2 linked regions of the Roseibium sp. Sym1 genome follow. The protein of the gene in region 1 interacts with the protein of each later gene in a pairwise test. Links are inferred from orthologs where the notes say so. Each region holds a gene or a part of one and is shown in the gene's direction. Other genes may lie near its edges.

The links.
Region 2: the proteins of O6760_RS04570 (region 1) and O6760_RS24015 interact in binary tests that used the Escherichia coli proteins (3 or more experiments, as listed by UniProt). The link is inferred for Roseibium sp. Sym1 from one-to-one orthologs.

Annotation. Positions count from the first base shown.
Region 1 is NZ_CP114786.1:1,010,126-1,014,104, reverse strand. Bases 1-2,922 are described here. They hold O6760_RS04570 (primosomal protein N'), read left to right. Parts: upstream 1-324; coding sequence 325-2,520; downstream 2,521-2,922. Other genes in these bases: fsa (fructose-6-phosphate aldolase), read right to left, coding at 1-35. Outside these bases: O6760_RS04565 (DUF1428 domain-containing protein), read left to right, coding at 3,057-3,416; O6760_RS04560 (F0F1 ATP synthase subunit delta), read left to right, coding at 3,735-3,979.
Region 2 is NZ_CP114786.1:5,159,072-5,163,197, reverse strand. Bases 1-2,833 are described here. They hold O6760_RS24015 (single-stranded DNA-binding protein), read left to right. Parts: upstream 1-1,056; coding sequence 1,057-1,611; downstream 1,612-2,833. Other genes in these bases: O6760_RS24005 (L,D-transpeptidase family protein), read left to right, coding at 2,687-2,833; O6760_RS24010 (hypothetical protein), read right to left, coding at 1,667-2,143; uvrA (excinuclease ABC subunit UvrA), read right to left, coding at 1-467. Also shown: more of O6760_RS24005, read left to right, coding at 2,834-4,126. UniProt on the Escherichia coli protein: Plays an important role in DNA replication, recombination and repair. Binds to ssDNA and to an array of partner proteins to recruit them to their sites of action during DNA metabolism. Acts as a sliding platform that migrates on DNA via reptation.

The DNA of each region.
Region 1 (3,979 bases):
TCGGCTGTGTCGGCTGTGTCGACGAAGAATTTCATGAGTTCCTACTCCCTGTGGGGCGCCCCGCTTCCCGTTTCATGACGGTCGCCGGATGTGAATGTCCGCGTTCGGGGCAAAACGATTGAATGGTCAGCCGCGCCCTCTTTACCCTAGGATGATGACAAGAAGAACCCCTGATTCTCCGGTGGACGAATTTTTTGTGGTACGTACCTCAAATCCGGCCGCCCTTGAACGCGTGCGCCGGACGGGCAAAGTCGTTCAACGGCCCGAGGGACTGTCCTGTGTCCGCGTCGGGCATTGGCCGAGACGGTGAGGATCCGATTCGAAGTGCTGTTTGACGACCCAGATTTCCAGGAGACGATTGCCAGCGTGCTGGTGCCGGTCGCGGTGCCCCGCGCTTATACCTACAAGGTGCCGCCCGGCAAATCCGTCGTGCCGGGAACCATCGTCAAGGTGCCGCTCGGCCCCAGGGAGGTGATCGGGGCCGTCTGGGACATCGAGCCTGACGCGGCGATCAACCCGAAGAAACTGAAGACCATCTCGCGGGTCTATGACGCAACGCCGCCGCTGGACGCGGATCTGCGCCGTTTCGTCGACTGGGTCGCGAGCTGGACGCTCGGCGCGCCCGGAATGGTGCTGCGCATGGTGCTGCGCTCCGAGGAAGCTCTTGAGCCGGAGGCCCCTGTTCCGGGAGTGCGCCGGATCGAGGGCGCGGAACCAGACCGGTTGACACCGGCCAGAGGGCGTGTGCTGGCGACGATGGAAGACGGCTTTGCCTGGACGAAGAGCGGTCTCGCCCATGCGGCGGGCGTGTCCGCCTCCGTGATAGACGGTCTTCTCAAACAGGAAGTCCTGGAGACAGTGATGCTGCCGGCGTCACCGCCACCGCCCAAACCGCAGCTCGACCATGCGCAGAAGCAATTGACCCCGGCCCAGCAGGCGGCCGCGGAAGGCCTGGTTTCCTGTTTCGACAAGGGCGGCAGTGTCGCGCTGATCGACGGCGTTACCGGCTCCGGCAAGACGGAGGTCTATTTCGAGGCGATCGCGGAAGCGCTGAGGCGCGGCCGGCAGGCACTGGTGCTGCTGCCCGAAATCGCGTTGACCGAACAGTTCCTGCGCCGCTTCGAGCAGCGCTTCGGTGTCTACCCGGCCGAATGGCATTCGCAGATCACGGTCAAGAACCGCGCCCGCGTCTGGCGGGGTGTTGCCAGCGGCGATGTGCGTGTGGTGATTGGCGCGCGCTCGTCGCTGTTCCTGCCCTTCAAGGAACTCGGCCTGATCATCGTCGACGAGGAGCATGATGCCGCCTTCAAGCAGGATGACCGGGTGCCCTACAGCGCCCGCGACATGGCGGTCGTGCGCGGGCACCTGTCCGGCTTTCCGGTCGTGCTTGCCTCCGCGACCCCGTCCGTGGAAAGCATGGTCAACGCGGAAACGGGCCGCTACCGGCTGTTCGAGCTGCCGGAACGGGCGTCCGGCGCCGCCCTTCCGGACCTCAGTGCCGTCGACATGCGCCAGGACGGGCCTGAGCGCGGCCGCTGGCTGGCGCCCGAACTGGTCCATGCCATCAAGGACACGTTCGAGGACGGCGGCCAGTCGCTCCTGTTCCTGAACCGGCGCGGCTACGCCCCGCTGACCCTCTGCCGTACCTGCGGCCACCGGTTCCAGTGTGCCCATTGCAGCGCCTGGCTGGTGGAGCACCGGTTCCAGAAGAAACTCGTCTGCCATCATTGCGGCCATGTCGAGCCGGTGCCGCAGGCCTGCCCGTCCTGCCAGAGCACGGACAGCCTGGTCGCCTGCGGGCCGGGGGTCGAGCGAATCGCCGAGGAAGTCTCGGACCTGTTCCCGCAGGCGCGGGTGCTGGTGCTGTCTTCCGACATGGCCGGCGGCCCGGAGCGGCTGAAGCGCGAGATGAAGATCGTCGAGGAGGGCGGCGCCGACATCGTCATCGGTACCCAGCTGGTCGCCAAGGGACACAACTTCCCGAAAATGAAGCTGGTCGGCGTGGTCGATGCCGATCTCGGCCTTGCCCATGGCGATCCGCGTGCGGCGGAAAAGACGTTTCAACTGCTGGCCCAGGTAACGGGCCGCGCCGGCCGCGTCACCGGCGGCGGCCGGGGCATCCTTCAGAGCTACAATCCCGATCATCCGGTGATCCGGGCGCTGCTGGCCAGCGACAAGACCGCGTTCTACCAGGCCGAAATCGACGCCCGCCGGGCCGCGGGCCTGCCACCCTTCGGCCGGCTGGCCGCGGTGATCGTGTCGGGCCCCGACAGGGCATTTGCGGAAGGCTATGCCCGCGCGCTCGCGCGCGCCGCACCCGAGGACACGGCGGTGACACTGCTCGGGCCGGCGGAGGCTGCGCTTGCCATGGTGCGCGGCCGCTACCGGTTCCGCCTGCTCGCCATGGCGCCGCGGCAATATGATCTGCAGACATATTTGCGCAACTGGCTCAATGCCGGCCCGAAGCCGACCAAGGGACTGCGCCTCCAGGTCGACATCGACCCCCAGCATTTCCTGTGAGGGTCCTTTCCGCGGTTGCTTCAGAGCGTGAACCATACAGCGTCGTCATCCCATGGCTTGACCCACTGCTGTCCGGTTAAGCAGGAACCTCTGACCACAATCAGGCTATGCCGCTTGTTCCAGTCTCCCCCCTGGAGGGGGAGATGTCTCCGATAGGAGACAGAGGGGGGGCTCAACCTCTCAGCATACAAGGCCTTTTCCGAATACGAGGAACCGCTGCGCCCCCCCTCTGTCCGGTTCCCGGACATCTCCCCTCCAGGGGGGAGAGGGGTGCAAGTGGTAAGGCACTGCGTGTCCCGGACGAGGAGAAGCGTAAATATCAACAATGAATCAATGACCTGTTGTAACTGAGCCGAGTTAAACCGGACAGCAGTGGGTCAAGCCCAGCAATGACGAGGGAAAACTTTCACAAAAGCCGGAACCCCACCGCACCTGAAAAGGCTTTGCGTCCAGACTATTTCGATTGCGCTGCCGCGTTGCCCTCAACCCTGCCCTGTGGCACGCTCGTGGTGCCCGTCACCTGGGAGGGGAAGACGATGACATATGTGCAGGGGTTCCTGGCGCCGGTGAAGACGGCGAAAAAGGATGACTACAGGGAGATCGCGGAGCGGTCCTGGGCCCTGTTCAGGGAATATGGCGCACTCAGCTGCTGTGAAGGATGGGGCACCGACGTGCCGGATGGCGAGGTGACATCTTTTCCCATCGCGGTCAGGAAGGAACCGGACGAGACGGTGGTCTTCTCCTGGATTGTCTGGCCGGACAAGGAGACGGCGGACGCATGCATGGCGACGATGGAGAGCGATCCGCGCTGGCAAGAGGCCATGCCGAATGCCGGCGAGGTCTTCAGTTTGAAGCGCATGATCTTCGGAGGTTTCGAGCCGCTCATACAATACTGACGGCTGGCGAAGGGGCGAAAACGGCTTATACGGTCCGTTTTGGCCGCTTCGGGCAAAACCGTCTAAAGGTTAAGACCGGTGCTGAAACATTGATTGGAAACGCTTTTTACGGGCGCCCCGCAAAAAACACCGAGGAATCGGCAAGAACAGTCTTTAGGTGAAGTTGCACACTGGGAAACCCTGTGCTAATTGAGGCGCGGCTTTGGGGGCAGCGGTTTAACCGTCATACCTTCTGACCTTGAAATCATTCATTTTTTCAATGCTTTGCGGACGCTGGCCGTCTTGCGGGCATGAAAAAAGTCAGAGAGCACGGACCTGGTGACTGACAACGTATCTCTCGTATCCGGCGTGGCACAGCGTTATGCGGCCGCCCTTCTCGACCTCGCAGAGGCCGAAGGTGCAACGGCTGATGTGGAACGGGATCTGACAGCTTTCGAAGGCATGCTTGCCGAGAGCGAAGATCTCGTCCGTCTGGTGAAAAGCCCGGTATTCAGTGTGGAGGAGCAGCTTGCAGCGCTTTCCGCACTTCTCGACAAGGCTGGCATCAAAGGCCTTGCCGCAAA
Region 2 (4,126 bases), 4.1 Mb from region 1 along the record:
GCGCCATCCTCAAGGCCGAGAACACGGTCGACCATCTGGCTGACGGTCTGGCTTTCGATCGGCAGGTCGGTCGCCGGGGAATAGGGGATACCGACACGCGCGAACAGCAGCCGCATGTAGTCATAGATCTCGGTCACCGTACCGACGGTCGAACGCGGGTTGCGCGAGGTTGTCTTCTGCTCGATGGAGATCGCCGGAGACAGACCGTCAATCTGGTCGACATCCGGCTTTTGCATCATCTCCAGGAACTGGCGGGCATAAGCGGACAGGCTCTCGACGTAGCGACGCTGGCCCTCGGCATAGATCGTGTCGAAGGCAAGCGAGGACTTGCCTGACCCGGAAAGACCCGTCATCACGATCAGCTTGTTCCGGGGCAGGTCGAGATCGACGCCCTTCAGATTGTGTTCCCGCGCACCGCGGATGCTGAGCATCTTGGTGGGGTCGTCCTTCCAGGATTCATCCGGCATTGCGCCCTTGGATGTGTTCATTGCAGTTCTTCCTGACCTCATGCGCGTGCTGCCGGTCGCGCGACGCCGTGCGCGCAGTTTCCCGTCACGTATCTGTCCGTTTGCCCCGATATAGCAGTTTAGCGCGCCGCTTCCAGTAAGGCGTTTTCCGGTAGCCTTCAAAATACGGCACTGGCTGCTCTGGCTGATTGAATCGGTTTTACAGAAATGATAAGAACAAAACAAGTACGGTAAGCTGCGATACGTCAGTAGGAAAGTGCCGGAGACGCCGGAACGCGCCGCAATGACCGGCTCCCGTTCCTGACAAGGCCGGTGCAGGCGGTCGGAACAAAAGCGGCGCAAAATGTAACCGGATGCAATCACGGGTGGAGGTCGTGCAGCTTGAGCGGAAAATATGCATGGCAATAGGCCGCAGCAGGCCCGCTGCCTTGTGGAAAATGGGTGCCGGGCCAGAAAAATGCAGGCGCAGCTGTTGGCTGGCCGCTAGGGTTCTGGTTTCTAGCAGCATGGCTTGAAGCGCGATGGAACGGCCAAGCAAGGCCGATGTCTCAACAATGGCAGCATCGCGCGTGAACAACAGGAGTGCAGAATGGCGGGCAGCGTCAACAAAGTCATTTTGGTCGGCAATCTGGGTGCCGATCCGGAAATCCGCCGCACGCAGGACGGGCGTCCCATCGCCAACCTGCGTATTGCAACGTCAGAATCCTGGCGCGACCGCAACACCGGCGAGCGCCGGGAAAAAACCGAATGGCACCGTGTGGTGATCTTCAACGAAGGCCTCTGCAAGGTTGCCGAAAGCTATCTGCGCAAAGGGTCCAAGGTCTATCTCGAGGGACAGTTGCAGACCCGCAAATGGCAGGACCAGAGCGGCCAGGACCGGTACTCCACCGAAGTGGTCTTGCAGGGGTTCAACTCCAACCTGACCATGCTGGACGGCCGCGGTGAGGGCGCCGGCGGCGGTGGCGGTCTGCCCGACTACGGCAACGAAGGCCAGGGCGGTGGCGGCTTCGGCGGTGGATCCGGTGGCGGATTCAGCGGAGGCAGCAGCGGTGGAGGCTATGGCGGCGGATCAAGCAGCGGCGGCTTCGGCGGACCTTCCGGCGGTGGCGGCAGCGGGCCGATGGACGACGAAATTCCGTTCTGATCGGACTTTACCTGATTGGTGCGGTGGCTGGAATCGCCACCGCACGGAGTGCATTTCACCCGCCGATCGTCGGATCGTAGGGCGTGCGTGGATCGTCGATCCCTTGCAAATACTCTTCGGACGTTCCGAGCCCGCAGTGATAGACGGCTTCCTCGGCACTGGTGTCGCCGCCCGATATGGGTGCGCCGTTGTAGTGCGCCAGTTCGTGAATGATGGTTGCCAAAACCATCCAGCGGCCCATGTTGAAGGCCCTGTCACCAACCGCGATTTCGCCACTCGGCATATGGATTTCGCCGTGAAGCGGCGAAATGGTCGGGCCGTAATTCACCCAGATGCCGCTGTCTTTGATGAGGCTTGTGAGGCTGCGCCCCATGGGCAGCGTCCGGAAGTAGGCGTTGCAGGACGGGTTGTTCCCGACCATGCGGAAAAGCTTGCCGCGCGCCCATTTCAGCTGGGTATATTGGGAGATGTCGAAATTCTTGTATTTCAGGACCGGAGATACATGGTCTCCGACATTGAATTGGAACGGCATTAAGGTCTCCGGTGGTGTTTCACCATTTCGAGAGACCGGTTTAGGAAGCCTTTTGACCTTGCTGAGTGATGCGCGTCACAGCGTTGCGGATTGGCACTAATAACAGGTCATTTATCCGACTGTTTCGAGCCGGCACGGCGCGCGCTTCTGCCCAGGCGCAATTCAGGATGGAGGGGTTTGCCTCGTCTCTACCATAGGCTTATACAGGCGCGGCATTATCGTCACACCAAAGTGAATTCAAAACCTGTGCAAGACACGTGCCCTTAACCGACTGCACAGGCCTGATGTAGTATTAACCAGTTGCAAACGGGGCGTTGGCGTGGTTTCAGACAACGAAACCAATTTGCCGGCACCAGCGTGACACATTGCCCGGCTAAGTGGTTCGGGCTACGGTTTTCCTGGCAGGGAACGAACAAAGCCGGTTGCATCGGGCGCTGCGGCCGGCCCCAGAAGATTTAAACATTTCGGGTTGAGACAATGCGAGCAGATGAAGTCAAACATGGCGTGCGGGTCCGGGGCCATGCGCTGGCAGGACGAACGAAATTGTTCCTTGGAAATTCGCTGAAGGCCGGCCTTATGGCATCGGTGCTGGCGACCGGCTTCAGTTTCACCGCCGTTGAAACGGCCAGCGCCCAGAATTTTTTCCAACGCCTGTTCAATCCGGAACATCAGCGCAGGGAACAGGAACGTCTGCGGCAGGAGCAGCTCCGGCAAAAGGCCAGCAAGGCGAGGGTATCCGCGCCACGCTATCTGAACTACGTGCCGGACAGCTGGAAGCAGGTATCGCTCGAGGAACTGTCGGAGAAGAAAACCGCCGAAGTTCAGCCTGAGGCAGCCGTGGACGAAGCCGGTCAGCCCGTCCCCACCACGCAGGCGGACACCGCGCCTGCGGCACCGGTTGTGCTGACCGCCTTTGATGAGGCCCGACCGGCGCTGAAGGAAATGTCCCTGACCGTCCTGCCGGAAGTCGGCGACGCCCTGATTGCCTATTATCGGGAACACCCGGACTTCCTCTGGCTTGAGGACGGCAAGGCGACCGTCAAAGCCGCACAGCTGCGCCGGGCGCTCGCGGAAGCGGGCACTTTCGCGCTGAACCCGGACGACTATTTTGTCGCCCTGCCGGCGGCCTCCGGCCTGGAAGGCGCGGAACGCGACGCCGCCCTGATGCGTTTCGAAATGGAACTGAGTGCCGCTGCACTCACCTATGTGCTCGACGCGACGCGCGGCCGGGTCGATCCGAACCGGATCTCGCAATATCACGACCTTCCGCGCCACGAGGTCGATCTCGTGGCCGCGCTGGAACAGCTTGAAGGCGCAAGCGATGTCGCAACCGCGCTTTCCGGGCACCAGCCCCAGAACGAGCACTTCAAAAAACTGACCGCGGAACTGAAGCGCCTGAAGGCGGAGGACGAGGAAGCGGACCAGATCGTCATCGCTCCCGGCACATTCCTGAAGGCGGGCAAGTCCAGCCCCGAAATGAAGAATATCGTCGCGGCGATCGCAAAGAACGGGTCTGACGAGCTGCGGACTGCCCATGCCGAGACCCTGGAAGCCTATGACGATGGCGAGGTCTACACGCCGGAACTGGTCGCCCTGGTCAAGGCCTTCCAGAAGGAAGCCAAGCTGACACCAGACGGGATCGTGGGTAAAAACACCATCAAGGCCATGGTCGGCGAAACCAACGCGGCGAAGATTGCAAAGGTCGAACTGGCCATGGAGCGCAGCCGCTGGATTCCGGAAGAACTCGGCGAACGCAAGGTGTTCATCAACCAGGCCGCATTCACCGCAACCTATTTTGCGCCGGGCGAAGTGCCGTTGCAGATGCGTGTTGTCGTCGGCAAGAAGTCCAACCAGACCAACTTCTTCTACGACAAGATCGAGATCGTTGAGTACAATCCCTATTGGGGCGTGCCGTATTCGATCATTGTCAACGAAATGCTGCCGAAACTCGCCAACGATCCAAGTTACCTGGACCGCGCGGGT